DNA from 3 places in the Actinopolymorpha sp. NPDC004070 genome. Region 2 is predicted to be linked to each of the others. Evidence: riboswitches for the same ligand, from Rfam matches in the RefSeq annotation. Region 2 holds a riboswitch; each other region holds the start of a gene.

Region 1 (9,746 bases), 230 kb from region 2:
GGACATCGTCCAGTACGCGTAGATCATCAGGTCGGCGACCGCGGTCGGCGGGAGAAGGGTTTCGTACCGGCCGGCGGGCAGGTCGATCCGGCGCTGCGACCATCGCAGCCGCCGGTCGAGCTCGGCGCTCAGCGCGGTCGCGTCGACGTCGCGGAAGTCCGGGGTGGCTTGACCCACCCACGCCGACCGCCGCAGGTCGTCGGACTTGCCGGTCATTGTGACGTAGCCGGTCGGCTGGACGTGCCGCAACCGCAGGCCGGAGGACGAGCCGAGATAGGTCGTGGTCACGTCGTGTTCGACGAAGCCGTAGTGGTGGGTGCCGTCGGCGCGCGCCCGGCCGAACGCCTCGCCCAGAGCGGGCGCGAACGTGTCGAAGACCCGGATCGAGGTCTCCGCCGGCGGCTCGTCCCAGTCGGGCGCCGCGTCGCCCTCGACCAGCGGCCGCGCGTCCTCTGCCGGCACGCTGTCGCGGGCCGCGTCCTCCGCCGACCGCACCACCGCGTCGATGTCGTCGCCGGTGGTCACGCTGCGGGTGACCACACCGGAGGCGGTGCCCTCGGCGCCCTCGACCGACGCGATCACCGTGAGGGACCGGGTGAGCATGACGCCGTTGGTGGTCAGGGTGTTGTTGGCCCAGCGCAGGTTGGCACTGGAGGACTCGGTGGCGATGACGACACAGCCGTCGGCCTTGGACCGGGCCAGCGCGCGCTCGACCGTCTCCTGCAGAGTGAGGTCGCTGCTCAAGGGACTGCTCACCGTCCTGACTCCTGGGTGGTGTTGAGGATGCGGACACCGCGGAACAACGCCGAGGGGCAGCCGTGGCTGACCGGGGCGACCTGGCCGGGCTGGGCCTTGCCACAGTTGAACGCCCCGCCGAGCACCCAGGTCTGCGGGCCGCCGACCGCCTCCATCGATCCCCAGAAGTCTGTGGTGGTGGCCTGGTAGGCGACGTCGCGCACCTGTCCGGCGAGCCGGCCGTGTTCGATGCGGTAGAACCGCTGTCCGGTGAACTGGAAGTTGTAGCGCTGCATGTCGATGGACCACGAACGGTCGCCGACGACGTAGATGCCGCGCTCGACTCCGGCGATCAACTCCTCGGTCGAGGGGCCGTCCGCGGCCGGTTGCAGCGACACGTTGGCCATCCGCTGCACGGGGATGTGGGACGGGGAGTCGGCGAACGCGCAGCCGTTGGAGCGGTCGTAGCCGAAGGAGCGGGCGATTCGCCGGTCGAGCTGGTAGCCGACCAGGATGCCGTCCTTCACGATGTCCCAGGACTGGCCGGCCACGCCCTCGTCGTCGTACCCCACGGTGGCCAGGCCGTGCTCCACGGTGCGGTCACCGGTGATGTGCATGTGCTCGGAGCCGTAGCGCAGCGTGTTGAGCTTGTCGGGGGTCGCGAACGAGGTGCCGGCGTAGTTGGCCTCGTAGCCGAGCGCCCGGTCGAGCTCGGTGGCGTGCCCGATCGACTCGTGGATCGTCAGCCAGAGGTTGGACGGGTCGATCACCAGGTCGTAACTGCCGGACTCGACCGAGGGCGCCTTCAGCTTCTCGGTGAGCAGGTCGGGCAGCTCGGCCAGGCGGGCGTCCCAGGCCGGGTCGGTGAGGTATTCGTACCCACGGCCGACCGGCGGGGCGAGCACCCGCATCGAGTCGAAGCGGCCCGAACCGGGATCGGTGCCGTAGGCCTCGACGTCGGGGTTGAGCCGGACCCGCTGCTGGGTGGTCACCGTGCCGTGGCTGTCGGCGTAGAACTTCTGCTCCTTCACCTGCCGCAGGGTCGCGCCGACGTGGGCGACCCCGGTGCCGGCGAGGAGCCGCCGGCTCCAGTCGCCCAGCCGCTCCACCTTGTCGGCGGTGGCGACGGCGAACGGGTCGACGTCGTAGGCCGAGACCCAGGTGACGTCGCCGTGCACCGGCTCCGGGGCGAGCTCGATGCGCTCGGCGTTCATCCCGGCGGCGACCCGCGCCACCTCGACGGCGCGCTCGGCCACCCGCGCCGCCTCCTCGGGGGTGAGGACGACGCTCGCGGCGAAACCCCACGTCCCCTCGTGGACGACGCGGACCGCGAACCCGGTGTCCTCGCCGTCGGTGCTGCCCTGCAGTTGGGCGTCGCGCAGCGAGAGGTTCTGAGTGCGGATCCGCTCGAGCCGGAAGTCGGCGTGCTCGGCGCCCAGCTCGCGGGCGCGGGCGAGGGCGGCGTCGGCGAGCGTGCGGAGCGGAAGGCTGAGGAAGTCCTGATCGATCTTCTGCGGCACGCGCCCGAGCCTAGGGCATGCCGCCGACAGGCGGCCGTCGATTTCCAGGGCGCGTTCCGGGCGGGTTGTAGCGCGGGAAAGCGCCGGGCCGCACCGGAACGCGCCGACCCGTGTCTAGGTCGTACGGTCGGTGCGGTCCAGCCGGGCGACCCCGATCCGGGCGTCGGCCATGCCGTAGAAGACGTAGGTGCGGCCGGCGATCGTCTCCACCGCCGTGGGGAAGACGACGTTGGCGACGGTGCCGGTGCGTTCGTCGTCGGTCTCCGGCGTGAGCAGCGGCTCCGGCGTGCGGGCCAGCACCCGGCTGACGTCCAGGGCGTCCAGCAGCATCGCACCGGCGCCGTAGGTTACCCGCTGGGTACTCGGGTCCCAGCCGGGCGGGATGTGGCCGGTGACACCGTGGTGGATCACCAGCCAGCCCTCCTCGACCCGCATCGGCGGCGGTCCGGCGCCGATCTTCAGGTCCTCGTAGGGAAACTCCGGCTGGGCCACCTGGCGGTGGTCGTGCAGATGGGTGAGCGCGCGGATGTCCTGCTCGACCGCGGCCACCGGGACGTACGACACCCAGATGCTCGGGCGGTCGTCGTCCACACCGGCGGGCAGGTGGACGCCCTCGCCGGGACGGAACCAGCCGAGGTCCCACATCGGGCGGTGCAGCATGGCGTAGCAGGGCTCGCCGTCGGGCCCGGGAACCGGCTCGGGAAAGAACACCGCGTCCTTGTTGGGGAACAGGTTGAGGTCGGTGTCCAGATCGGGTTGGTACTCGAAGTGCACCGGGCCGAGGCGTCGCCAGCTGCTCAGGTCGTCGGAGACGGCGATGGCCAGCTTGGGGCCGATCGGGCCGTAGGCGACGTAGGTCATCACGTGCACGCCGAGGTCGGGCACCCAGGTGACCCGGGGGTCCTCCACGCCGGCGTTGTTGAGCCCGCGCTCCCAGCCCTCGTCGGGAGCCAGCACCACGCCGCGCCGATCCACGCTCACCGGCACGCCGTCGACGCAGTTGACCTCCGCGAGTCCCACCCGGGACACGTTGCCGGCCGCGACCATGCGCGGCAGGAGGTACAGCCGGCCGTCGGGGGTGTGCCCGCTGGCGGGATTGAGGACGCCCTCACTTTCCAGCTCGTTGTCCGGCTCCGGTGTCATCACCACGCCCAGCCGGGTGAGGGTGTACGGAACCTGGACGTGCGAAACCTCTGTCGCCTGCGTGCTCAACGGATCGGCCCCTCCCGAGATAGCCCCGCCGAACCTTAGCCTGAGCGTATCCGGGGCCACCGACAGGCGTCAGGCGAGCGGGACGGCCGCGACCGGCGTGGTGGTCGGTGCCGTCGACCCGCCCCGCGGCTCCACCGAGATGCCGAACGCGTTGGCGCCGCCGACACCGGACAGAACCTCGCTGACGCGTCCGGATCCGGTGACGTCGACGACACCGGCGGACCGGGCGTTCTTCCCGGCGATGAACCACAGCTGGTACGTGCGCCCCCGGGGCGGCGGGGACAGCCCGTCGAGGAGGACGACGGCCCGGCCGAGCCGCTGGGAGACCACGACGGTGACCTTCCCTCCGCCGCGGACGTCGCCGCGGACGGTTCGGGAGTCGGGGGCGGCCAGGACGGTCTCGATTCGCTGGCGTTCCTCGACGGCCTGGGCGGCCCGCTGCTGGGCCTGTTGGTACTGCACGACCCCCGCGCCGACCCCGATTCCGGCAAGGATGACAAGCGCGGCGGCCAGGGCGAGCAGTCCCCGCCGGCGAGGTTGCCGGCCGCGGTGTCCGTGGGTGGCCGGCTCGTGTCGCCCGGTGGCCGCCGGGCTGCCGGTGTTCCCCGAATCGTCCGGGCCGGTGGTCTGAGCGGAGGGACGGTCGGTGGGACGGCCGTTGCCGGAGCCGGGAGCCGCCTCCTGGCCGGTGGTCAGGATCGCGGCCAGGACCCTGGCGCGCAGCTGCTCCGGCGGTTCGGTGGCGGTCGCGGCGGCGAGGTTGGCCGCGACGGCGGCCAGTTCGCGTACCTCCTCCTGACAGGTCGAACAGGTGGCCAGGTGGGCCTCGAACTCGGCCAGCTCGGGTTCGGGCAGCGCGTCGAGCACGTAAGGCGCGGCCAGGGAGTGCAGGTCGGGTACGTCGGGGAGACCGGGAGTCGTCGTCATCGCGGGGCCCCCAGCTCGAGGTTGCCGATGCAGTCGCGAAGCCGGGCCAGCCCGTCGCGCATGCGGGTCTTGACCGTGGCCAGGTTGGCGCCGAGCACTTCGGCGACCTCGCGGTAGTTGTACCCCACGTAGTAGGCGAGGGTCACCGCCTGGCGCTGCAGGTCGGTGAGGGAGCCCAGGCAGCGGCGGACCTGCTCCTGCTCCAGGCTCGCCGTCACCTCCTCGACCACCTGGTCGTACGCGCGTGAGTTGTCGCCGGCCGCGGCCCGGCGTTCGCGGTCGGTGGCGGCCTGTTCGGAACGCACGCGGTCGACGGCCCGGCGGTGGGCCAGCGTGGTCGCCCAGGTGCGGACCGAGCCGCGGGAGGGGTCGAACCGGGACGCCGTACGCCAGATCTCGACGAACACCTCCTGGCTCACCTCCTCCGCGTGCGAGGGGTTGCGCAGCACGCGGCACACGACACCGAACACCTGGGATGCCAGCAGCTCGTAGAGCGCACCGAAGGCGTCCTTGTCGCCCAGGGCCACCCGGGGGAGGAGGTCGTCGGCGGTCGGCGACGTGTCACCCACCGGACGCGGTGGTCTGGGCGCGTCGTTCATCGGGACATCTTGGCGTGCGCCGTCGCCCGCGCGACGCGGCGGGGGCTCAGGGAGCGGCACGACCGGCCTGCTCGGACGACATGGCGTACGACATACCGGGCAACCTACCGGGCGAGGACAGGTCGGATGACCTGAACACCTGACGAGACGGACGAGCGCCCCGACCGCATGCCGCGGGCGGGGCGCTGATCCGGATGGAACGGGTGCGAGGGCTCAGCCGAGGCGGAGCTTCTCGTTCGGGAAGATCAGGTTGGGGTTGCTCCCGACCAGCTTCCGGTTGAGCTTCCACAGTGCACGCCAGCCGCCGTCGACGCCCTGCGCCTGCGCGATGGTGGACAGGGTGTCACCCGAACGGACCACGTAGTTGGCACCGGAGACCGCGTGCCGGGAGTGCGTGTGCCGGGTGTGCGTGTGCCGGGTCACGATCTTCGGCCGGGAGGTACCACGCGAGGAGCGCGAGCTGTGCTGCTTGCGCTCCTGGGACTGGGCCCGGGTGTTCGGCGTGCCGCCCTTGTCGGAGGAGCCGAGGCCCAGCTTCGCCGAGCATGCCGGCCAGGCGCCCCAGCCCTGCACCTTCAGTACCTTCTCGGCGATGGCGATCTGCTGCGACTTGGTGGCGTAGTCGGCGCGGGAGGCGTACTTGCCGCCGCCGAAGCCGGTCCAGGTCGAACGAGTGAACTGCAGGCCGCCGTAGAAGCCGTTGCCGGTGTTGATGTGCCAGTTGCCGCTGCTCTCGCACGCGGCGAGGCGCTCCCACGTGTTGGTGCTGGCGGCGTTCGCCGGAGTGGCGGCGGCAGCCATTCCGACCATGGGAACGGCGGCGGCGATGCCGGTGACGGCGGCGGTCTTCGTGACGCGCTTGGCGACGGTGTTCGTACGACTGGCGCCGCGGTGCTTGCCCTGATAGGCCATGAGTCTGTTCCCTCCCGTCGCCTGCGGAGTTAGCTGTCGGATTCGGGCGGGAGAAAGTGCCCGGCCGCACGAGGCGGCTTCACCCCAGGACCCGTTGCCGGGTCCGTATGTGGTTCCTCCGTCTCCGCCCGATGGAAGTACCGGGTCTGACGACAACCGCCGGGCGGAGCTAGGCGAAGCGGGTCGTAGCCGCCCCCGTTAGGCGCGACCGGCAATGACTGTACGGCGTGATCGTTTCGTTGCCAACCTGATCCAAAAGATTCACCCAAGTCGCGACCACGCTTGGTTTACCACGATGAAGTGTGCGCGGCGTGGACTGTGCCGAGCTCGGGACGAGCCCGAGAAGAGCCGGAGAAGACGTTCGCGAGAACGGCGCGATCGCTGCGAACACGGCGAAGTTGCTGGTGACAGCGTTGCGGTCGACGCAGTGACGGCCGCGAGACGATGGTATCGCCGCGCGGTCCGCGGGCACGAAGACCGGGCGGCGGAAGAACCTGCGACGCCGCCCGTGCGAGGCCGTGACATCGCCGGAAAATCCTTGTCGCGCCGACGGAAATCCTCCTCGTGGCTACGGCTTTCGTGGTCTCCGCGTGGCGAACGGGTGTTCGGGCGCGGGTCTCGCTAGCGTTCTGGCACGATGCCCGACACCACCATCAGGTTCCTGCACTCCGGCGACTGGCAGCTCGGGATGATGCGCCGGTTCCTCGGTCCGGAGGCGCAGGCGCGTTACGGCCAGGCCCGTGTCGACGCGATCGAACGTATCGGCGCGGTGGCCGCCCGCACCTCCGCGGCGTTCGTCGTGGTGGCGGGCGACGTGTTCGACGCCAACCAGGTCGACCGGAAGGTCGTCCTGCGGGCGTGTGAGGCACTGCGGGCCATCGCCTGCCCGGTCTATCTGCTCCCGGGCAACCACGACTCGCTGGAGCCGGGTTCGGTGTGGGCGAGCCCGATGCTCGCCGCGCACCTGCCGTCCCACGTCGAGGTGCTGCGCGACTCCGTCCCCCGTACGCCCGCGCCGGGTGTCGAGGTGGTCGGTGCGCCGTGGCGCACCCGCCGGCCGCTGCACGACCCGGTGGCCGAGGTGCTCGACGCCGACCCGCCCGCGGCGGGCGTGATGCGCGTGCTCGTCGGCCACGGGCAGGTCGACAGCCTCGCCCCCGACGTCGGTGAGCCCGCCCTGGTGCGCCGGCAGGCGCTGGAGGAGGCGATCGCCGCCGGCCGGATCCACTACGCCGCGCTGGGCGACCGGCACTCGCGTACGTCCGTCGGTGAGTCGGGCCGGATCTGGTACGCCGGTACGCCCGAGCCCACCCGGCCCGAGGAGGAGCATCCCGGCGACGTGCTGCTGGTGGAGCTGGCCACGGGGCCCGGCGGGCCGACCTGCACCGTCACCCCCGAACGCGTGGGCACCTGGCGGCTGCTCTCCCGCGTGGTGGAGGTGGACGGCGACACCTCACTGGACGCGCTGGACCGCTGGCTCGGCGAGCAGCCCGACAAGGCGCGCACAGTCGTCCGGCTCGGCGTGCGCGGCGCGCTGTCCGTCGCCGGGCTGACGCGCCTGGAGGTGCTGCTGGACGCGCAGACCGAGGTGTACGCCGCGATCCAGCGGTGGCGCCGGCACTGGGACGTCGGCGTTCTGCCCGACGACCAGATGCTGGACGACCTCCCGGTGACCGGCCCGGCCCGGGCCGCGCTGGAGGAGTTGCGCCACACCGTCGCCAGCGGCAGCGACGACGCCGCCGAGGCCGCCGACGCGCTCGCGCTGCTGCACCGGCTGGCCGGGGGAGCGGCATGAGGGGCGCGGCGTGAGGCTGCACCGGCTGACGTTGCGCGACTTCCGCGGAGTGGCCGCGCGCGACCTGGACTTCGACGAGGCTGGCGTCACCGTCGTGCTCGGCGACAACGAGACCGGAAAGTCCAGCATCCTGGAGGCGCTCAGCCTGCTGTTCGAGCTGCCGGACGACTCAAAGGCCGCGAAGCTGCGCGCGGTGCAGCCGGCCGGACGCGACGTACCCAGTGAGGTCGTCGCGGAGCTGACTCTCGGCGGGCAGCGGGTGCACTACCGGAAGCGGTGGTTCCGCCAGCGGCTCACCGAGCTCCGGGTCGACCCAGGTGGGCACACCTGGACCGGACGCGAGGCGCACGACGAGGCCGCGAGGTTGTTCGGCGCGCACGTGGACCAGAGCCTGTGGGCGGCGCTGGTCGTCGGACAGGAACACGCACTCGCCGTTCCGGCCGCCGGATCGGTGGCGGCGGTCCTCACCGCGCTGGACGAGTCCGCCGGCGGTGAGATCGACCACGGTGCGTCGGTGCCGCTAGTGGCGGCCGTCGAACGCGAGTACCAGCGCTACTTCACCCGGACCGGCCGGCCCAGCGGCGACTACGCCGAGGCGATCGCCCGGCGCGACCAGGAACGCGCGCGGGTGGAGGAAGCACAGGCGCAACTGGCCGAGGTCGAGCAGGACGTCGGCCGCGCCGAACGCCTGACCCGCGACCGCGCCACGATGAGTGCCAGGTTGCGCGAGCAGGAGACCCGGGTCGCGGAGCTCACCGACCGCAGGCAGGCGGCGGACGAACTGGTCGGTCAGGTCGACCGGCTGCGCCGCGACGCGGAGTTCGCCGCCGCGCAGGTCGAGTCCGCGCGGGCGGAGGCCGAGCGCCGGGCCGCGCTGGTCCAGGAGGTGAAGGAGCGCGACCGCGCGGCGACCGACGCCGAGGACGCGAGGCTGCGCACCTCCGCGGCTCTGCGGGCCGCGGAGCAGGAGTGGGAACGCGCCACCGCCGCCCTGCGCGTGGCCAGGGACGACCAGGCCGCGCGGCGGGCGGAGGTCCGCCGGCTCGACGCCCACCTGTCCCGGCTGCGTGACCGTGCCGACCTCGCCGACCTACGCGAACGCCTCGCCGCGGTGGAAGAGGCCCACGAGCAGGAACGCCGCGCCGCTGCCGCGCTCGAACGCTCGAACGTCGACGAGGCCGCACTGGAAGCCGTCGAGGCCGCGCACCTGGACGTGCTCGCCGCCCGGGCCGCGCTGGCCGCCGGGGCGCCGACGATGGTGGTCAGCCGCCTCGGTGACGCCGGTGTGGAGCTGTCCGGCGTACCCCTCGACGAGGATGACCGGGAGGTGACGGTCGACCGGGACACCACCGTCGTGGTGCCGGACGTGGTCGAGGTGACGGTACGACCGGGTACGGGCGCGGCCGAGCTCGCCGCCGCCACCGCGAGTGCCGAGGACGCCGAGCGGCGGCTGCTCGCGGAGCTGGGGCGGGCTGACATCGCCGCGGTCCGGCAGGCCGCCAGGGCCAGGGCGGAGGCCGAGCGAGCCCTGACCGTCGCTCGCGAGGTCCTCACCCGCCGGCTGGAGGGACGCACACTCGCCGACCTGACCGCCGCCCACGCCCAGCTGCTGGCCAGGGTCGGCGACGACCTCGACGACACCGACGACACCGACGACACCGACGAGACCGAGGACCCGGTCGACGACGACCTCGACGATCGCGCGGAGGACACCGCGGCCACGCTCTTCGACCCGGAGCCGGCTCCTGCCAAGAAGTCGTCGTCTGTCAAGAAGTCCCTGTCTGCAAAGGCTTCGTCGGCTGTCAAGGAGGCCTTGCCTGCCGAGGAGACGACGTCTGTCAAGGAGCCCTTGCCAGTGGAGGTGCCCCTGCCCACCACGCAGGAGGCGACCCGCGAGGCGCTCGCCCGCGCGCAGGCCGAGGACGTCGCCGCCGCGAAGGCGCTGGCCCGGGCCGAGTCTGCCGAGGCGGGCGTTCGTACGGCGTTCGAGACCGCGCGGGAGGAGGCGACCGAGGCGCGCGTGCGCGCCGAGCAGGCCGCCGAACG
Region 2 (9,746 bases):
GCCGGAGTACGCCAGGAACGCGATCGCCGCCGGCACGAGCTCGCCGCGCTGAAGGAGGAGAACGCCACCCTGCGGCGGACGCTGCGCCAGGCCCGGGAGCGGGCACGGGCGGCGGAGGAGGAGGCGGCCCGGCAGGCGGAGCTGGCCGCCCGGGCCAGGGAGGAGGCGGCGGCCGACACCGCCCGTGCGGACGCCGAGCTGCGCCGGCTGCGAACGCGCATCGCGGACGCGGAAGCCGCCATCGAGGTGAACCGCCGCTCCGCGAGGGAGGGCCGGGACCTGGCGAGCGTCCGGTTGCGGCTGCTGCTGGACACGCTGGTGGACGCCGCCCAGGGGCTGCGGCGCGAGCTCGCACTGCCGCCCACCCAGTCACGGCCGGCCGACTCGGTGCCGGCGAGGGAAGCTGCCGTCGGTGGGCTGCCGTCCGGTCCGGAGGGCGTCATACCGCTGGAGACGCTGCTCACCGTGCCGCAGGTCCACCTGGTCGTGGACGGCTACAACGTGACCAAGACGGCCTGGCCGACCCTTCCGCTGGAGACTCAGCGCACCCGCCTGGTGACCGCGCTGGGCGGCGTGGCCGCTCGGACCGGCGCCGAGGTGACCTGCGTCTTCGACGGGGCGAAGCTCGCCGTGCCGCCGCCGCTGAACACACCGAGAGGTGTGCGTGTCCGGTTCAGCCCGGCCGGGATCAGCGCCGACGACGTGATCCGCCAGCTGGTCGCGGCCGAGCCCGAGGGCCGTCCGGTGGTGGTCGTCTCCAGCGACCGTGAGATCGCGGACGGGGTACGCCGCTCCGGCGCCCGGCCGATCGCCTCCGACGCGCTGGTGCGTCTGCTGGCGCGCTGACCGCGGCATCGTTTCGAGGCTCACCCCGGGCCGATCCGAGCTGTCCCGCGCGAACCGTCCCCACTCTGGTCCGAGGGCACTGTCGGTGGTCATGTCTAACGTTTTCGGCAACGGCGATGCCGGACGCGAGACAGGCGCCACCAGGTGCCGGGCGAACGGCCGCCGAGGAGACGGACGGAGGGCAGCATGCGGATCCAGTGCGATCGCTGCGCGGTGCGGGAGCGTCACTGTGAGGACTGCGTGGTCGCGGTCGTTCTCGGTGCGCCACCCGCGTCGATCGAGCCGGTGGGCGTCGAGCCCGTCGGGCCCGCGCCGGCGCAGGTGGAGCCGGTCGCGGTCGACGCGGCGTGGCTGGAGGCGTCGGGAGTGACCCCGCCGGAGTTCGGCGAAGTGGGGTTCGAGCTCGACGACGCGGACCGGAAGGCATTGCGGGTGCTGGCCGAATCCGGCCTCTGGTCACCCGACCACCCGCCGTGGCTCGCGGAGCCGGAGACGCCGCACCGGAACGGCATGTCGGCCGCCCGGTGACCGGTCCGGGACACCACCGGGAGCGGGGAGTGTGGAAGTCGCCACGATCGGCGACGGCCGCGTGTCGGCGTGACCCGGGACAGCGGCACCTGTTTCGGTGATATGTGCGCGCACGACGTCGGTCGGATTTGAAAAGTCTCGGGCGCGGTCACTACAGTGCCGCCCGAAGTGTCCGTTCTGCGTAAGTCGGCTACCCAGCCGGCGCGGGCACCCGCTTAGTCTCCACCGGCCACCCGGAGGAGAGCCGGGGACCCAGGTTTCCGGGGTGAATCGGCGGCCCTGGCGGTCCACGTTGACCGGCGGGCCACCGTAGGGCGACTTCCCGGCCCGAACCCGTCAGCTGACCCGGTAGGCGTCCGAGGAGAAGGGGCTCACCGCCCGATGTCCAATCGCCGCACCTGCCCACCCGGGCGCGCGCTGCTCGCCGTCGGCACCGCCGCCGTCGCGCTCGTCGCCGCGGTTCCCGGGGCCAGTTACGCCGAGCCCCGCCGCGACATCGGCCAGGTTCGCAAGCAGGTCGACGACCTGTACGCGCAGGCGGAGAAGGCCGCCGAGCAGGCCAACGAGCTGAACGACCAGACCAGGGACATCGGCCGCCGCCTCGGCAAGCTCGACGTCGACGTGGCCCGGCGGCAGAAGGGCCTGGACGCACTGCGTGGCCAGATCGGCCAGTACGCCGCCGCAGAATACCGCGCGGGTGCCGTCGACAGCACGGTGCAGCTTCTGGTCGCGAAGGACCCCAAGGAGTACATCGCGCAGATGAGCACCGCGGAGGCGTTCGCGGGCCAGCAGGGTGACCTCCTCCGCCAGCTCCAGTCCGAGCAGAAGCGTCTGTCCGAGCAGAAGGCGGCCAGGCAGGCGGAGCTGAACCGCCTCCGCGACGCCCGTGACGCCGCGAAGGCCCGGAAGAAGCAGGCCGACGCCAACGCCGCCAAGGCCAAGTCCGTGCTCAGCCGCCTCACCGCCGCCGAACGGCGCCGGGTGCAGGCCCGCGAGCAGGCGGCGGTCCGGTCCTCGCGAGGGCAGGAGCGCATCCCGCTTCCGTCCGGCAGCGGCCGGGGTGCCACCGCCCTGGCGTTCGCCCGTGCCCAGTTGGGTGAGCCCTACGTCTTCGGCGCCTCCGGTCCGAGCACCTGGGATTGCTCCGGTCTGACGATGATGGCCTGGCGGCAGGCGGGGGTGTCCCTTCCGCACTCCTCCAGGTCGCAGTACGCCATGTCGGCCAAGGTGTCCCGTTCGCAGTTGCGGCCCGGTGACCTCGTGCTCTTCTACTCCGACAGGCACCACATCGGCCTGTACGCCGGAAACGGCATGGTTCTGCACGCGCCCCGCCCGGGCAAGAGCGTCGAGTACATCCAGATGCGATACATGCCGTACGCCGGAGCGGTGCGACCCGGATAGGGTCCCGCGGAATCCTCGTACGGCACAAAGCTGTCCACTCGCCGCCTCTCCTCTTTCAGCGGGAGAGGCGGCGAGCTCTTTCCGTACGATGCGGGTGTGATCGGCGACTCTGCGCAGCGGGTTCGCCGTCGGGTCGCTCCACGCCGACGGTTCGTTGCACGGACCCTCTCCGCCTTGGTCGCCGGCTTCCTGCTGGTGTCCGGGGTGTTCGCGTCCACCGTGGCGGTGGTGACCGGAGCGGCCGTTCCGTCCGCGGTCGGCTCACTGGACGCCCGCGGCCCCACGCGTGAATGGGCCGCCGCCCCGACGGTCCGGCCCACGCCGGCCGCCAGGAGCGCACAGCTCACCGCTCAGCGTGTCGCGGTCGCGCAGGAAGTTCTCGGCCGGCAGGCCGCCGCGATCAGCCGGGACGACCGGCGTGCCTACCTCGCCACGGTCGACCCGCGGGCCCGTTCGTTCGCCGCGACAGCCGCCCGTACCTTCGACAACCTGCAGCGGATGCGGGTGCGCCAGGTGCGGTTCGGCACCCCGGTCGTCCACTCGCACGCGTTCGCTCCGGCCCGGCGGGCCGCGCTCGGGCCGTCCGCCTGGGTCGCCTCGGCCGAACTCTCCTTCCGGCTCGCGGGCGGCGACACCCAGCCGTGGAGGACCACACTGCGGATGGCGTTCGTGGACCGCGACGGAGTGAGCTACGTCGCCGGTGACCGGGAAGGGCCGGATGCCGGTTCCTCGCTGCCGCTGTGGCTGACCGAACGGATCGACGTCGTGCACGGCGAGCACAGCATGGTGGCCGGAGCCGCCCCTCGGGACGAGCTTCGACGCTTCGCCCACACCGCCGACCTCTCGGTCCAGCGGGTGTCGGGGGTGTGGGGGAGAAGCTGGGACCGGTACGTCGTCGTTCTGGTCCCGCCCAGCCAGCAGCAGATGGAACGCCTGATCGGGGTCGGTTCACACACCCAGACCGCGGTGGCGGCGGTGACGACCTCGGTCGGGCGACCCGATCCGGCTCTCGCCTCGCACATCGTGGTCAACCCGCACACGTTCGGCCGGATCGGCAGTCTCGGCCGGCTCGTCGTCCTCACCCACGAGGCGACCCACGTCGCGGCCCACGCCACCGTGAGCGGCGTGCCGGTGTGGCTGTCAGAGGGTTTCGCCGACTACGTCGGCTTCCACCGGTCCGGGTTGCCGTCCGCGGTGATCGCGCACGAGTTCCTGCGCGACGTGAACCGACGCGGCCCGCCGGGAGGGTTGCCGGGCGGTGCGGAGTTCGACCCACGAGCCAAGGCGCTGGACGAGGCGTACGAGGCGGCGTGGACGGCCTGCCGCTACATCGTGCACCGCTGGGACCAGGCCACGCTCCTGCGCTTCTACGTCGCGATGGACGGTGCCCGGACGAAGGCCGACCAGGAGCGCGTCTATCGGCGCGTGCTCGGCACGTCCTCCGACCGGTTCGTGCAGGGATGGCGTGCCTACGTACGAGACCACAGCGACGACGACTGAAGCACGGCCGACGACGACCGGCCGGCCAGGCTGACGTGGCTGGCCTGGCCGGCCTGGCTGACGTGGCCGGCCAGAGGTCGGCTGCCTCCGGCCGGCAACTGGCTGCCAAGGACTGGTTGACAACCACCCAACTACCTGAACCGACGACGGCGGGCTGACGACGGGGTGAGGATTATGGCGAGACCGCGGGCCGGGGGAACCTAGCCGGCCGGGCTCGGAGCGTGCGTTGGGGGGAACGTGCGTCGACGGGGGAACGTGCGCCTGCGAGAGTCCGCGCCTCGGCCGGATTCCTCAGGCCCACAAGAGATCGTGCACGGCCGGGTGGCCGTGCGTCACCGGACGAGCCGTCATCGGCCGGAGTACCAACCCGAAGCCGCGGGGTGCCGGCCGGGATGTCAACCGGGCTGTGGGTCAGCGTGTCAACCGGGAATTGACAGAGGCGCGGCGATACTCGCATTGGCGGCACTGCTGACCGGGCTCGTCGTGCTGATCCTTCTCACCACTCCGTGGAGTCCGTGGGCTCGCACGAGTGTGCTGCTGCCGACGTCGACCGCGCCGCTGACCGAGGACTTCGACCGGACCGAGATCGCCAGCAGCGTGGCGTTCCAGCAGTTGGTGCGCGCTCCCGCGTACCTCACCGGCCTGGCCGGGCTGGTGGTCTCGGCGTGGCTCGGCCTGACCAGGACCGGCGCTCGGATCGCCGGCCGCCTGCTGCCCCGCGTACGAAGGTGGTGGCTTCGGGTCGTGCTGGGGACCTTCGCGGTGACGCTGGCGGTACGGATCCTGGTGCTGCCGTTCGACCTGTGGCTGGAGTTCGTCCGCAGGGACAGCGGGGTGTCCACGCAGAGCTTCGCCGGTTGGGCGGGGGACACCGCGATCGCCTTCGCGGTGACGTTCGCGGTCACCGCCGCGCTGCTGGTCGGCATGCTGGCCCTGGTCCGGAGGTTCCCGCGCTGGTGGTGGGCGCTGGGGTCGGCGATCGGCGCCGGGATGGTGGTGGCCGGATCGTTCGCGTATCCCGTCCTGGTCGAGCCCCTCTACAACCACTTCACCCCGATGCCGGCCGGGCAGCTGCGCACGGACCTGCTCGACCTGGCCGCCCGCGACCACGTACCCGTCAAGGACGTCCTCGTCGCCGACGAGTCCCGGCGCACCACCCGGCTGAACGCCTACGTGTCGGGGTTCGGCTCCACTCGCCGGATCGTCGTCTACGACACCCTGCTGGCCGACGCCACGCCGGACCAGGTGCGGCTGATCGTCGCGCACGAACTCGGCCACGCCAAGCACAACGACGTGCTGCGCGGGACCGTGGTGGGCGCGGTCGGGGTGGCGGCCGGGATGGTCGCGCTCGCGCTGTTGCTGGACTCGGCCAGGTTGCGCCGGCGGGCAGGTGTCGGGTCGGCCGCCGACCCGCGGGTGGTGGCGCTCGTCATCGCCCTCAGCGCGATCGGCATGCAGGCCAGCCTGCCGCTGCAGAACGCGATCTCCAGGCGGATCGAGGCCAGCGCGGACGTGCACGCCCTCGACCTCACCAGGGACCCGCAGGGGTACGCCGAGGTGCAGCGCTGGCTCGCGGTGTCCAACCGCAGCGACCTGACCCCCGCGCCGGTGCTGTACGTCTTCTACGCCACGCACCCCACCGCACCGGAGCGGATCGCGCTGATCCGGTCCTGGTCGCGGCGTCAGGGCCTGCCGGCCGTCCCGGCGATGGCCACGACGGAGTGACCGCGCGATGACATCCGACGCCGACGGGCGCCGAACCGAGCGAGTACCGGCCGCCGCCCCGGTGCCGGATAGGGTCGGTCGTCGTGGCCCGCACTCTGGTGGTGACGAACGACTTCCCGACCCGGCAGGGAGGCATCGAGGCGTTCGTGCTCGCCCTGTGCCAGCGGATGCCGCCGGCGGAGGTGGTGGTCTACACCGCGTCGATGGCCGGTGGCCGTGAGTACGACGCCACCCTGCCGTTCCCGGTGATCCGCGACCGCACGTCGACGCTGCTGCCCACGCCGGGACTGGCCCGGCGTACCACCCGGGTGCTGCGCTCGGAAGGCTGCGACCGGGTGCTGTTCGGCGCCGCCGCGCCGCTCGGCCTGCTCGCGCCCACGCTGCGCCGGGCCGGAGCCAAGCGGATCGTGGGGCTGACCCACGGCCACGAGACGTGGTGGGCACGCGTGCCGGGCCCGCGCGGGTTGTTCCGCCGGATCGGGCGTTCCACGGACTCGCTCACCTACCTGGGGGAGTACACCCGCGCGGTGCTGGCCCGTGGGCTCGCTCCGGAGGACGCGGCCCGGATGACCCGCCTCACTCCCGGCGTGGACACGGAGACGTTCCGGCCGGGCACCGGCGGGGAGGTGGTCCGCAAGCAGCTCGGCCTTCCCTCCGACCGGCCGGTCGTGGTGTGCGTGGCGCGGTTGACCGAACGCAAGGGCCAGGACACGCTGATCACCGCCTGGCCGCACGTGCTGCGGGAGGTGCCGGGGGCGACCCTGCTCGTCGTCGGCGACGGTCCCTACCGCGCCGACCTGGAGCGGCTGGCCGACGAGACCGGCGTTCGCGAGAACGTCGTGTTCGCGGGCGCGGTGCCGTGGACCGACATCCCGCCGTACTTCGACGCCGGTGACGTCTTCGCGATGCCGTGCCGCACCCGCCTGGCCGGCCTTGAGCCGGAGGGACTCGGGATCGTGTTCCTGGAGGCGCAGGCCAGTGGGCTGCCGGTCGTGGTCGGCGACTCCGGCGGCGCGCCGGACGCCGTACGGCACGGGGAGACCGGCTACGTCGTGGACCCGTACAACCCGGTGGCGGTGGCGTCGAAGGTCGTCACGCTGCTCCGGGATCCGGCCGCCGCGCGGGCGATGGGTGAGCGCGGCCGCGCGTGGGTCCGGGAGAGCTGGACCTGGGACGCGTCGGTGGCACGACTGCGGGGGCTGCTGGGATACCCCGGCGAGGATGCCTGATGCCCCAGGTGGACCTCGCCGACGACACCTTCGTCGTGGCCGAACCGGACCGGCTGGCGCGGCGGCTGACCGCGCCGGAGTTCTGGTCCGCCTGCTGGCCGGCGGTCCGGCTCGAGCCGTACCACGACCGAGGCGTGGAGGGCATGCGGTGGTACGTCCGGGGCGAGTTCACCGGCACCGCGGAGCTCTGGCTGGAGCCGTACCGGGACGGCACAGTGGTGCACGTGTTCCTGCGAGCCGATCCGGCGGCCGGACCGGTGGCCGGCCGTCGGCTGGGACGAGTGCGGCGGGACTTCGCCGTGGCGGTGAAGGCGGCGATGTTCGCGGTCAAGGACGAGGTGGAGGCGGACCGGACGGTGGGCGTCGGCCGGCAGCCGCTGCCCGGACCGTCGGCCGGCTCCGGGCCGGCCACCGAACCGGCGCCGGCCGCTGAACCGCGGGCTGCCACCGAACTCGAGCAGGCCGACATCTCCGAACCCCGGGCGGACACGGATATCGAGCCCGCCGCCGATTTCGAGCCGGCCGCCGGATCCGAGCCCGCGTCGACGACAGAGCAGGGCCGGTCAGGCAAGCTCTCGGGCGACGACCCGCAGGTCGTCGACCAGCCCGGCGTACATGTCGTCTCGGTCGCGGGAGCGCAGGACCGCCGACGGGTGGATCGTCGCGACGACGGCCGGCCCGGCAGCGCTCGCTGAGGAGCCGTCCGCGGAACCCTCGCCCGCGGCGGTGCCCGCGAGGTCTTCGGGCGGCGGCAGCACCTGACCGCGTTGCCGGCTCACCCGGAAGTCCGGGCCGAACACCGCCTTCGCGGCCGTCGCGCCGAGGCAGACCAGCACCAGCGGGCGTACGGCGGCGAGCTCGGCGACCAGCCACGGCCGGCAGGCGACGATCTCGGTGCGCCCCGGCGTCTTGTGCAACCTCCGCTTGCCCCGCTCGGCGGGGGTGAACTTGAAGTGCTTCACCGCGTTCGTGACGTACGCGTGCCGCCGGTCGATGTCCGCGTCGGCGAGCGCGCGTTCGAGCACGCCGCCCGCGGGACCGACGAACGGCTCACCGCGCCGGTCCTCGACGTCACCCGGCTGCTCGCCGACCAGCATCACCCTGGCATGCGGGTCGCCCGCGCCGAACACCGTCTGGGTGGCGTCCCGGTAGAGGTCACAGCCCCGGCAGGTCCTCGCGGCGGCGCGCAGCTTGGTCACGTCGGTGGAGTCGGGAACGTGGTCGGCGGCGGTGTGGGTGGTACGCCGGGCCATCCAGACGGACTACCCGTCCCGGTGCCGGTCAAGCGTGCCGATCCACCACGGCCCCGTCCACCAGTCAGTCCATGGGCCGTGCATCACCCGGTCCACCGTCCTTCCACTGGTCCGCTCACCAGGCCGAACGCCTGCGGGCCCGGCCGATGCGGGACAGCGTGGCCGAGCGGGCCGGGCTCTGTCGGCGTCCCCGGTTAGGGTCTGTCCTGCGGATCATGGCCGGCGAAACTGGAGGACCGATGCCCGCATCCCAGGCAGCCACGACAGCTCGGATGGTCGCGGCGGCGACGGCGTTCCTGTCCGCGTTGACACCGGACCAGCGGACGGCGGCCACCGCTCCGTTCGACACCGACGACCACCGGGTCTGGACCTACCTGCCCGGCCCGCGGCCCGGGCTCGCCCTGGCGGACATGTCCGAGGAGCAGCGGGGCCTCGCGGCCGCACTGCTGGCGACGGGGCTGAGCGACGAGGGCAGCGGCCGGGCGCGGGCGATCATGACGCTGGACGGCATTCTGCGCGGCCTCGAACGCGAGGCCGGTTCGGACATGTGGAAGCAGCGCGACGCCGGGTACTTCTGGGTCCGCGTCCTCGGCGACCCGGCCGGCTCCCAGCCGTGGGCGTGGCGGGTCAACGGCCACCACCTGGCCGTCCACTTCGCCGTGGTCGGTGACGAGGTGGCCTCGACTCCGCAGTTCTTCGGTGCCAACCCGGCCAAGGTGCTGTCCGGTCCACACGCCGGGCTCCGCACCCTTCCGGAGTCGGAGGACCTCGGCCGTGCGCTTCTTGCCTCGCTCGACCCCGACCGGCGGGCGCGGGCCGTGGTCGACGCCGAGGCGCCCGACGACATCCTCACCCGCCGCGACCCGGTGGCCGACGCCGGCCGCCTTCCCCGTGGTCTGGCGTACGCCGACATGACCGACCCTCAGCGCGGCCACCTCGAGACGTTGGTCCGGCACTACCTCGGCCGGTCCACCGCGGAAGTGGCCGAGGCGTCCTGGCACGACGTGGAGAAGGCCGGTCTGGAGCGGGTCACCTTCAGCTGGGCGGGTTCACTGCGTCCGGGCGTGGGCGAGCGGCACTACTACGCCGTGGCCGGCCCGACGTTCGTGCTGGAGTACGACAACACCCAGAACGACGCCAACCACATCCACACCGTGTGGCGCGACCTGCGCAACGACTGGGGCGAGGACCTGCTGGCCGCGCACTACGCCCAGCAGCACCGCTGAGCCGGCGCCGCCGGCAGAGCCGAGCCGGCCGAGCTCCC
Region 3 (9,746 bases), on a different contig from region 2:
GCCCGGCCGCGCGGCGAGCGGACGTCGTCAGCGCAGGCCGCCCACGCGCGTGGCGTTGGCCTGGGCGGTGAGCGCCAGCTCGGTCGCGGTGAACACCAGGTCCTGGGGGATCGCGGTGTCGCCGCGTCGCACGACGTCGTCGAGGATGGCCGGGAAGTACGGCAGCTCGACGTCGCCGCTGTCGAGGTACTGCGTGTCCTTGCCGTTGACCAGGAACAGGTGGTCGCCACCCGGCCGGCCGAGCAGGTCGATGTTCTTGCGTACCTCGATGTAGCCCTCCGTGCCGAGCACGGTGAGCCGGCCGTCGCCCCAGACGCCAAGCCCGTCGGGGGTGTACCAGTCGACCCGGGCGTAGCCGTGGGCGTTCGGGCTGCGCAGTACGACCTCACCGAAGTCCTCGAACTCGGGGTACTCCGGGTGGGCGAAGTTGCCGACCGTCGACGACACCACCTCGGCGGTGGTCGAGCCGGTGAGGTAGAGGAACTGGTCGACCTGGTGGGACGCGATGTCGGCGAGGATGCCGCCGGCCAGCCCCGGGTCGAAGGTCCACGACGGGCGGGTGTGCGGGCGCAGGTGGTGGGGGCCCGTCCCCATGGTCTGGACGACCTGCCCGATCGCGCCCTCCTCGATCAGCCGGCGGGCGTGCACGGTCGCCCTGGACGCGGTGCGCTCGGAGAACGCCACCGACCAGAAGCGTCCGGTCTCGGCCACCGCCGTCTTCACCTCGGCGAGCTGGTCCAGGGTGATGGCGCCCGGTTTGTCCGCCACCACGTCCTTGCCGTTGCGCATCGCCGCGACCGCGATCCCGGCCCGGCGGACGGGGACGGCGGCGGTGACGATCAGCGCGATGTCAGGGTCGGTGAGGAGCTCGTCCGCCTCGGCCACGCGGGGGATCTGCGGAGCCCGCTCGGCCAGCGCCGCCGTGTGCGGGGTGTCGGTCTCACTCCATAGGCCGGCGCACTCCGCACCCGCCTCGATCAGGCCGTGCACGAGACCGAGGATGTGACCGTGGTCGAGGCCGACGGCGGCGAACTTCAACGGCTTGGTCGTACGTGGGTCGGTGTGCGTCATGCGTCCACCATTCCACGTCGGCCGCGACGACCGGGAGGTGAGCGGGCCGGAACGCCGCCGTCGGTCAGCGGACCCTGCGCAGCGCCGCCGCCAGCCGGTCGCGGGCCCGGGTCTGGGCGGCGATGCGTTCGTCGAGCACGACCACCCGCACGCCGCGCGGTGCGAGCTCGACCGCCCAGCTGCGGGTGAGCAACTCCAGGGCGGTCTTGGTCGCCGCGTGGACGGAGTTGCCGGGCCAGGCTCGTCGACCGATCGACGTGCTGACGTTCACGACGACACCACCGGCGGTCTCCAGCGCCGGCAGGGCGGCCTGGGTGAGCAGGATCGGTGCCACCAGGTTGGTCGCCAGTTGCGGACCGATCGACGTGGGTGTGAAGGAGCCGAGTGAGCCACTTCCGACGATCGTCGGCGTTGTTGACCAGCACGTCGAGCCGGCCGTAGGACGCGACGGCTTCGTGCACGATCCGGTCCGGGGCCTCGTCGGCGGTGATGTCGGCGACGAGAGGCCGGATGCGTGGACTGTCGGCGGCGGTCGTCCGCAGCGCCTCGGCCGACGCCCGACCGCGACGACGTGCGCTCCCATCGCCGCGAACTCCCGGGCGGTCGCCCGGCCGATGCCCGTACCCGCCCCCGTCAGCACGACCACCCGGTCACCTGGGTGCGTTGACTTGTTGTCGTTGTGGTTCATGCGGTCGAGGATCCGGCCCTGCCGCCAACGACAAGGTCAAGGTGCGCCGCGAAAGCGTCGACCGGCAAGGTCGGCTTGGCACCTGGCCCTCGGTCACTCCGGCGCGTGGCAGACCGCCTCGACGTTGTTGCCGTCGGGCTCGCGGACGAACGCCGCGTCGTAGAAAGCGGCGCCGGCCGGCACGTCCGCGCACTGGATCGAGAGATGGTCGAGCATGCGGGCCATCCTGGCAGTAAGCACCGACAAGGGCGCGTTGCACGTGAAACGCTTGCATGAGCGCTCCGCAGCCCATAACCTACCGCCTGCCACCATCGCCGCCGCCGCGGATCCCTGTGTCTGCTGGAGTCTCGGATCGTTCGTCCGAAAGGCGCCGTGTGCGGTGCCGGCGTCTTGACGGGGAAGGACGATTCGTTTGACCACTACCGACCAAACGTCCGCGGCGACTGCGCCGAGCCGCGCACGGCCGCGACCACGCGGTGGTGACCCGCGGACCCGGGTGCGGCGCCGCGAGTACCTCCTGTTCCTCGCGTTCGTGGCGCCGAACGTCGTCCTGCTGGGGGTCTTCGCGTACTGGCCCGTGGTCTACAACGGCTATCTCAGCCTGACGAGCTGGGACCTGCTGTCCCCGACCAAGCCGTTCGTCGGCCTGGCCAACTACGCCGACATGTTCACCGACCCCGACTTCTACTCCGTGCTCGTGCGGACGGTGCTGTTCTCCGGTGTGGTCGTGGTGGTGAGCATGGTCGCGGGCCTCGCGATCGCGCTGCTGCTCAACCAGGCGCTGGGCGGGCGAAACTTCGTCCGCACGATGTCGTTCGCGCCACACATCCTGAGCGGCGCGGCGATCGGCACGATCTGGCTGTTCATCTTCGACCCCAGCTACGGCCTGCTGAAGGCGCTGCTCACCCCGCTCGGGGTCGCCTCGCCGGCCTGGATGACCGACTCCGCGTGGGCGCTGCCCGGCCTGATCATCGTGTATCTGTGGAAGAACCTCGGCTTCGTCGCGGTCGTCTACCTCGCCGGACTCCAGGGCCTGCCCACCGACCTGTACGAAGCGGCCCGCATCGACGGGGCGGGTGCGTGGACGTTGTTCCGCCGGCTCACCCTGCCGCTGCTGTCGCCGGTGACGTTCTTCATCGCCATCACCAGCGTCATCGGCACCTTCCAGGCGTTCGACATCATCGCGATCATGACCGGCGGCGGTCCGGGTGACGCGACGACAACCCTGTCCTGGTACGTCTACCAGCAGGCCTTCCAGGCGCTCGACGCCGGGCACGCGGGCGCCGGGGCGATCGTGATGTTCGTGATCCTGTTGGCCATCACCGGTGCACAGGCGCGGTTCATGGAACGAAGGGTGCACTACCGATGAGCGCCGTGGTCGGAAGCCGACGCGAGACGAGCAACAACACGACCAGCCGGGGCACTCGGCGCAACCCTCTCGGCCGCGGCGGCCTGTACGTCCTGCTGGTGGTGGTCGGGCTGGTGGCCGTCATCCCGATCTACTGGCTGCTCAGCGCCTCGGTCACCCCGTCGGGAGAGATCTTCCAATTCCAGTGGTTCCCGCTGCACTGGGTGTGGGACAACTACCCCGCCGCCTGGGCGTCGGCGCCGTTCGGCCGGTTCTACGTCAACTCGATCGTGGTCACCCTGGCCGGTGCGCTGATTCAGATCTGCGTCGCGGTGTTGTCGTCGTACGCGTTCGCCTACCTGCGCTTCCCGGCCAAGAACCTCGTGTTCCTGATCTTCCTGGGCGCGATGATGGTGCCCGGCGCGGTCGTACTCCTGCCCAACTACCTCACGATCGCCAACCTCGGCTGGGTCAACACCTACGCCGGGCTGGTCATCCCCGGAGTGGGCAGCGTGTTCGCGATGTTCCTGCTGCGCCAGCACATGATGACGCTGCCGGGAGAGGTGAGCGAGGCGGCCAAGGTCGACGGCGCCGGCCACCTGCGGATCCTGTGGAGCATCATCCTGCCGATGTCGCGTCCGATGGTCGTGACGGTCGTCGTCATCGCGCTGGTGGAGAAGTGGAACGACTTCATCTGGCCGCTGGTCGCCACGAGCACCGACTCGATGCGGACCCTGCCGGTCGGACTGCTGATGCTGAAGAACGTCGAGGGTTTCACCAACTGGGGTGCGGTGATGGCGGCGACGGTGTTCGTCGTCCTGCCGCCGCTGGTGGTGTTCTTCTTCGCGCAGCGGCAGATCATCGCGGGGCTCACCCAGGGCGCAACGAAGGGTTGACGGCGGCATGAGGAGAAGCATGACGGGGAACGACATGTCGCGGTGGAGCCGCCGCGGCTTCCTGGCCACGCTCGGCGGAGTGGGAATGGGCGCGCTCGCCGGCTGCGGGGGCAGTGCCTACACCCAGGTCATCGGCGCCACGCCGCGCGAGTATCGCGGGCGTACCCACGTCGTCGCCTGGCACTCCTTCGGCGGGATCCTGCAGGAAGCGCTGCAGAAGCTGATAGACGAGTTCAACCAGTCGCAGAACGGCATCTTCGTCGAGGCGCAGTTCCAGGGCAGCTACGAGCAGACGATGCAGAAGGTCGCGGCGGCGATCATCGCCAAACAGATTCCCGACCTGGCGGTCTTCTCCGAGATCACCTGGCGCAAGATGCACCTGGCCGACGCACTGGAGCCGGTGAACTCCTACTTCGACGACCGGCTGGGCCCGCACACCTACATCGACCAGTTCATCGAGGAGGGCACGGTCCAAGGCAGAACGTGGTGGATACCGTTCGCCCGGAGCACGCCGCTCTTCTACTACAACAAGCAGATCTTCTCCCGGGCTGGGCTTCCCGCGCGGGCGCCCCGCAGCTGGGAGGAGTTCCGCGAGTGGGCGCCGGCGATGATGAAGGTGAAGGGCAAGGGCGGTACGCCCAAGGCGTTCGCGATGGGCGGCACCTACGCCAGCTGGTACTTCCAGAACAACGTCTGGGTCTGGGGCGGCAATTTCTCCAAGGGCCTGGACATCAGCATCGGCGACGAGCCGGCGCTGGCAGCCGGCCGGTGGATGGTCGACTTCATCCGCAAGGACCGTGCCGCCTACCTCTCCCAGACGCCGGACATCGACTTCGGCCAGGGCGTCACCGCGTGCACCGTACTCAGCACGGGCAGCCTGAAGAACACCTCCGAGCTGGCCAAGGCCGGGGGCTTCGAGATCGGCACCGGTTTCCTGCCCGAGCACGAGGGTGCCTTCGGTTGTCCCACCGGGGGCAGCGGGTTCGGGATCCTGCGGGACGCCCCGGCCGAGCGTAAGCAGGCGGCGTTCGAGTTCCTGCGGTTCCTCGCCCAGCCCGCGAAGTCGGCGCAGTGGACGATGGCCAGCGGTTACCTGCCGGTGGTGAAGGCGGCCCAGAAGGACCCCAAGCTGGTGGCGCTGACCAAGCAGGACGACAACTTCTCCACCGCCCTGCGGCAGCTGCCGAAGACCAAGCCGCAGGACCTCGTTCGCCCGCTGGTGTCCAACGCCGGTTACATGATGGACGTCGGCCTGCAGAAGCTGTACTCCTCCACCGAGTCGGTGGATGCGGTGTTCGGCCGGCTGCAGAAGCAGCTGCAGTCCAGGGCCGACCTGATCGAGGAGAGCTACACCAAGCACTACAAGTAGCCGTCGGCGGTAGCCGGCAGTCAGAGAGCCGGAGTGGTGCCCCGGGCGGCAGGTCCGCCCGGGGTCGCTCAGCCTGCCGTCAGGACAGCGGCAGCCAGCGGAGCACGTCCTGGATCTTGCGGTCCCACAGGCCCCACTCGTGCTCGCCCGGCTCGTACTCCACCGTGACGGGCACGTCCAGGCGCCGGGCGGTGTCGACGAACGCTTGGTTGTGGGCCAGCAGGTGATCCTCGGTGCCGCAGGAGACGTGTAGCGCCGGCAGCTCCCGGCCGGACTTCGCGGCCTGCTCCAGCAACCACAGCAGGTCGTTGTCGGTGCCGCGGACCTCGTCGCCGAAGACCCGGTCGATGAGCCCGCCACGGCCTTCCCGCAGACCGGGGTCGGCCACGTCGAGCGCACCGGAAAGGCTGGCCGCCGCCGCGAAGCGTTCCGGCTGGCGCAAGGCCCACTTGACGGCGCCGTACCCACCCATCGACAGGCCGGCGACGAACGTGTCCTCCCGCCGGTCGGACACCCGGAAGAACCGGCCGACGAGCGAGGGAAGCTCCTCCGAAAGGAACGTCCAGTAGCGGTTGCCGTGCAGTTCGTCGGCGTAGAAGCTGCGGTGCACAGCAGGCATGACGACCGCGAGGCCGAGGGTGGACACGTAGCGTTCGATGGACGTACGCCGCAGCCAGATGGTGTCGTCGTCGCTCAGACCGTGCAGGAGATAGAGGACGGGGGCACCGCCTTCGCGTGCGGCCCCGGACATCCCGATCTGGGTGGTCGTCTCCTGCGGCAGGATCACCGTCATCGAGGTGCTGAGCTCGAGTGCCTCGGAGAAGAAGTCGCAACGCAGCAACGCCATCGGCGGAAGTCCTTCACTGTGGCCGGAAAAGCACGTCGCTGGCAGCCTTCCCGAAGGAAGGCTGCCAGCGCAACGGCCGAACCCGGTCGCCCGCCGTCATGCGGCGGATGGACCGGTTGGCTCAGAGGACCGCTCGGGTCAGAACCAGACCTTCCGGCCACCGACCGGCCGGCCGATAGCTCCGAGGATGAAGAGCACCACTCCGATGACCAGCAGGATGATGCCGATAGTCGAGAGGATCGAGATGCCCAGGGCGAAGCCCAGGATCGTGAGGATGATGCCGAGGATGATCACAGTGACTGCCTCATCTTTTCTAGGGGGTCACCGGGCGGGCGGTTAACCGATCCGCACCGGGGTTTTCGGTGCTGCAGCGTAGCGGTCTTCCGGGGCTGTGTCCGGGATCCGTATCCAGACTGTGATCATTCGCCGTATGTGGCCGCACTGCGATGTTCCGATGTCCTGCCGCAGCCAGGCATGCGCGCGCTGCGGCCCCTTGCAGGCCGGCACCCGTGGTCGCGCCGAGATGCTTCCGCGCCGGCTGGGGCAGGTTCCGCGCCCTCTTACTACTCGGGCCCCCACGCCGTACGACGCGCGACGACGGGTCGGGAGGGCGTCGGTGGGCGTCCTCGACGACCTGTGACTTGGCTGTTCGCCGCTGTGATCCCACGACGCGGGAACAAACTTTGCGAATGTCGAATCTCCGGACAACTTCTCGGGGGTGCCGGTGTTGATTGATCACGGACTGGTCACTATGGTCTCCATCAGATATCTGTCCAGTTTGAGTCGGCCGTCCCGGTCGGCGCAGATGTCTCGCTTAGTCCCTGTTGGGTCGATCCGAGTGGATCGGTCCTGCGGGGAGCCGGGGAACCACATGTTTTCTGGGGTGAATCGGCAGGCGTGACGGTCGCACCTTGACCGCCAGGTCCGCCGTAGGGCAACTTCCCGGCCCGAACCCGTCAGCTCACCCGGTAGGCGTTGAGGAAGAAAGGCATCCGCCTGTGACAACCCGCAGGGCCCGATCAGGGCGCGCGTTGTTCGTCGTCGGCACCACCACGGCGACGCTGGCCGCGCTGGTCGCGCTTCCTGGTTCGAGCTACGCCGAGCCGTCGACGCGCAGCATCGGCGAGGTCCGACAGCAGGTCGACGAGCTGTACGCGAAGGCCGAGAAGGTCACCGAGCAGGCCAACGAGCTGGGTGACAAGATGACGGCCATCAACCGCCGGGTCCGTAGCCTCGACGCCGACGTCACTCGCCAGCAGCAGCGGGTGAGCGCGCTGCGTGGCGACATCGGTCAGTTCGCCGCGGCTCAGTACCGCGCCGGCAACGTCGACATGACCGCCCAGCTCGCGGTCTCGAAGGACCCGAACGAGTACCTCGCCCGGATGCGCACTGTCAAGGTCGTCGACGCGCAGCAGGGCGACATGCTCCGGCAGCTGCAGGAGGGCCAGAAGAGGCTCGCCGAGCAGCGCGCGGCCCGGTCGGCGGAGCTCGCGAGTTACCGCGAGGCCAAGAGCCAGGCCGACGCCCGCCGAAAGACCGCACTGCGTAACGTCGCGGAGGCCAAGGCGCTGCTCGAACGCCTCACCGCCGAGCAGAAGCGGCGCATCGCGGCCGCCGAGAAGGCTGCACGTGAGAAGGCCGCCCGCGAGCAGGCCGCACGGGAGCAGGCCCAGTCCCGGTCGACCCGCAGCACCGGCGGTGGCCGCACCACCCCGAAGTCCGACCTCCCGTCCAACCCGGGCCCCGCGCCCGCCCCCAAGCCTGCTCCGGCTCCCTCCGGCAGTGGCCGCGGCGCGACCGCCCTGGCGTTCGCCAGGGCCCAGCTCGGTGAGCCGTACGTCTTCGGTGCGGCCGGCCCCAACAGCTGGGACTGCTCCGGCCTCACCATGGGCGCGTGGCGCGCGGCCGGCGTCTCGCTGCCCCACTCCTCGCGTTCGCAGTACGCCATCTCCACCAAGATCTCCAAGTCGCAGCTGCGGCCCGGCGACCTGGTGCTCTTCTACAGCGACCGTCACCACGTGGGCATCTACGCGGGCAACGGCATGGTCATCCACGCGCCGCGCCCGGGTAAGACCGTCGAGTACATCAAGATGGCGTACATGCCCTACGCCGGAGCGGTGCGGCCCGGCTAGGCCGCGCACCCTCCGCGCCCCCCGAACCACGACAGGCGTTGATGCCGGAACCCCCCGCTGGCGTCAGCGCCTGTCGTGCTGTCCAGCTCCATGTGCACCGCGTTCTCCCGCGGTCACCCGCCTCGTTCGGGCGGACCGCGCGGTGGGCGGCCACCAGGGAGCTACCTGCCCGGTTGCGTCGTTGACCGAACGAGAAGTGCAACCGAGCGGGAGGAGTGGCCGGAATGGAAGTACGACGGCGAGAGGGCTACCACGGCACCGGGCCGGGAGCGATCACACCGGACGGCTGCGCGGTCGAGCTCTACAGCAGGATCCCCGTGGACGACTCGCCCGACCTGATCGCCGCGTCGGTGCCGGCCGACGCCACGATCCTCGAGCTCGGCTGCGGCGTCGGGCGGACGACGCACCCCCTCCTCGAGCGTGGGTTCACGGTGACCGCGGTGGACGAGTCCCCGGAGATGCTGGAACGCGTCCGAGGTGCTCGCACCGTGCTCAGTCCGATCGAGACGCTGGACCTCGGTGAACGCTTCGACGTCGTGCTCCTGGCGTCGTTCCTGGTGCATGCCGGATCAGAGGATGTCCGCCGGGGGTTGCTGCGTACCTGCCTGAACCATCTCGCGCCGGGCGGATGCGTGCTGATCCAGCGGGAAGGCCGGGACTGGCACGACGTGGTCCCCCGGGAGCGCCCGATCGGCGACGGGGTCGCCCGGGTCGTCTCGTCCGAACCCGTCGGCCCCGGCGTGAACTCGGTGCTTTTCGAGTACGCCTTCCCCGACGCGGTGTGGACGCAGACGTTCCTCTCCCGGCCGCTGACCACCGAGCAGTTCGAGCAGGCGCTGGCCGAGGTGGCGCTGCGGGTGGACGCCTACCTCACCGAGGACGGAACGTGGGTACGCGCCGTCCCCGTGACGACCTGACCGACGGACCAGCCCGCCGGGCGGCCGGCTGAACTGCCGCTCAGCCGCCCGCCATGGCGCCGACCACCAGGAACGGCTCGGTGCCATCGGCCACCTCGCCGGGCAGCGGCTTGTCGGGATCGTCGTGGGAGAGGTCCTGCTGGCACGCGAAGAACCGGACGAACGCCCGCCGCCGGCGAGTCTTCGGGTCGCGGATCGTGCCCCGCAGCATCGGATAGCGGGCCTCCAGAGCGTCCAGCACCAGCGCCTGGGTCGGCTCGCCGGGCACCTCCAGCCGCACCTCGCGGTCGGCCCCCGACAGGCTGCGCAGGTGCGCGGGGAGCACGACCCGGATCATGGCAGCGTCTGGACTTCGACGGACAGGACCGCCGGCAGATCGCGCACGATCGGTGCCCAGGAGTCGCCGGCGTCGGCGGAGGCGTAGACCTGGCCGCCGGTCGTACCGAAGTAGACACCGCAGGAGTCCAGCGAGTCGACC

What was found. A riboswitch is a leader RNA that binds a small molecule or an ion and turns the genes downstream of it on or off. The one in region 2 is predicted to bind cyclic di-AMP.
Region 1: it holds a riboswitch for cyclic di-AMP, as region 2 does, so the genes downstream of both, ABZV93_RS09005 (transglycosylase family protein) here and ABZV93_RS10005 (NlpC/P60 family protein) in region 2, are expected to answer to the same signal.
Region 3: it holds a riboswitch for cyclic di-AMP, as region 2 does, so the genes downstream of both, ABZV93_RS21250 (NlpC/P60 family protein) here and ABZV93_RS10005 (NlpC/P60 family protein) in region 2, are expected to answer to the same signal.

What each region holds. Positions count from the first base shown of each region.
Region 1 is NZ_JBEXMJ010000004.1:22,628-32,373, reverse strand. It holds gene ABZV93_RS09030 (metallopeptidase TldD-related protein) at 1-756, opposite strand, end outside; gene ABZV93_RS09025 (TldD/PmbA family protein) at 753-2,255, opposite strand; gene ABZV93_RS09020 (glycosidase) at 2,370-3,467, opposite strand; gene ABZV93_RS09015 (anti-sigma factor) at 3,537-4,394, opposite strand; gene sigK (ECF RNA polymerase sigma factor SigK) at 4,391-4,993, opposite strand; gene ABZV93_RS09005 (transglycosylase family protein) at 5,207-5,905, opposite strand; cyclic di-AMP (ydaO/yuaA leader) riboswitch at 5,910-6,067, opposite strand; gene ABZV93_RS09000 (DNA repair exonuclease) at 6,543-7,700, shown strand; gene ABZV93_RS08995 (AAA family ATPase) at 7,711-9,746, shown strand, end outside.
Region 2 is NZ_JBEXMJ010000004.1:251,028-260,773, reverse strand. It holds gene ABZV93_RS10015 (NYN domain-containing protein) at 1-846, shown strand, start outside; gene ABZV93_RS10010 (hypothetical protein) at 1,033-1,374, shown strand; cyclic di-AMP (ydaO/yuaA leader) riboswitch at 1,577-1,745, shown strand; gene ABZV93_RS10005 (NlpC/P60 family protein) at 1,756-2,775, shown strand; gene ABZV93_RS10000 (hypothetical protein) at 2,950-4,275, shown strand; gene ABZV93_RS09995 (M48 family metallopeptidase) at 4,732-6,000, shown strand; gene ABZV93_RS09990 (glycosyltransferase family 4 protein) at 6,084-7,229, shown strand; gene ABZV93_RS09985 (UdgX family uracil-DNA binding protein) at 7,793-8,482, opposite strand; gene ABZV93_RS09980 (DUF3500 domain-containing protein) at 8,722-9,708, shown strand.
Region 3 is NZ_JBEXMJ010000011.1:249,160-258,905, reverse strand. It holds gene ABZV93_RS21290 (Gfo/Idh/MocA family oxidoreductase) at 28-1,071, opposite strand; gene ABZV93_RS21285 (SDR family NAD(P)-dependent oxidoreductase) at 1,136-1,759, opposite strand; gene ABZV93_RS21280 (hypothetical protein) at 1,853-1,975, opposite strand; gene ABZV93_RS21275 (sugar ABC transporter permease) at 2,256-3,128, shown strand; gene ABZV93_RS21270 (carbohydrate ABC transporter permease) at 3,125-4,003, shown strand; gene ABZV93_RS21265 (ABC transporter substrate-binding protein) at 4,023-5,372, shown strand; gene ABZV93_RS21260 (alpha/beta hydrolase family protein) at 5,452-6,219, opposite strand; gene ABZV93_RS21255 (hypothetical protein) at 6,358-6,513, opposite strand; cyclic di-AMP (ydaO/yuaA leader) riboswitch at 7,021-7,208, shown strand; gene ABZV93_RS21250 (NlpC/P60 family protein) at 7,218-8,351, shown strand; gene ABZV93_RS21245 (methyltransferase) at 8,576-9,268, shown strand; gene ABZV93_RS21240 (hypothetical protein) at 9,309-9,593, opposite strand; gene ABZV93_RS21235 (exo-alpha-sialidase) at 9,602-9,746, opposite strand, start outside.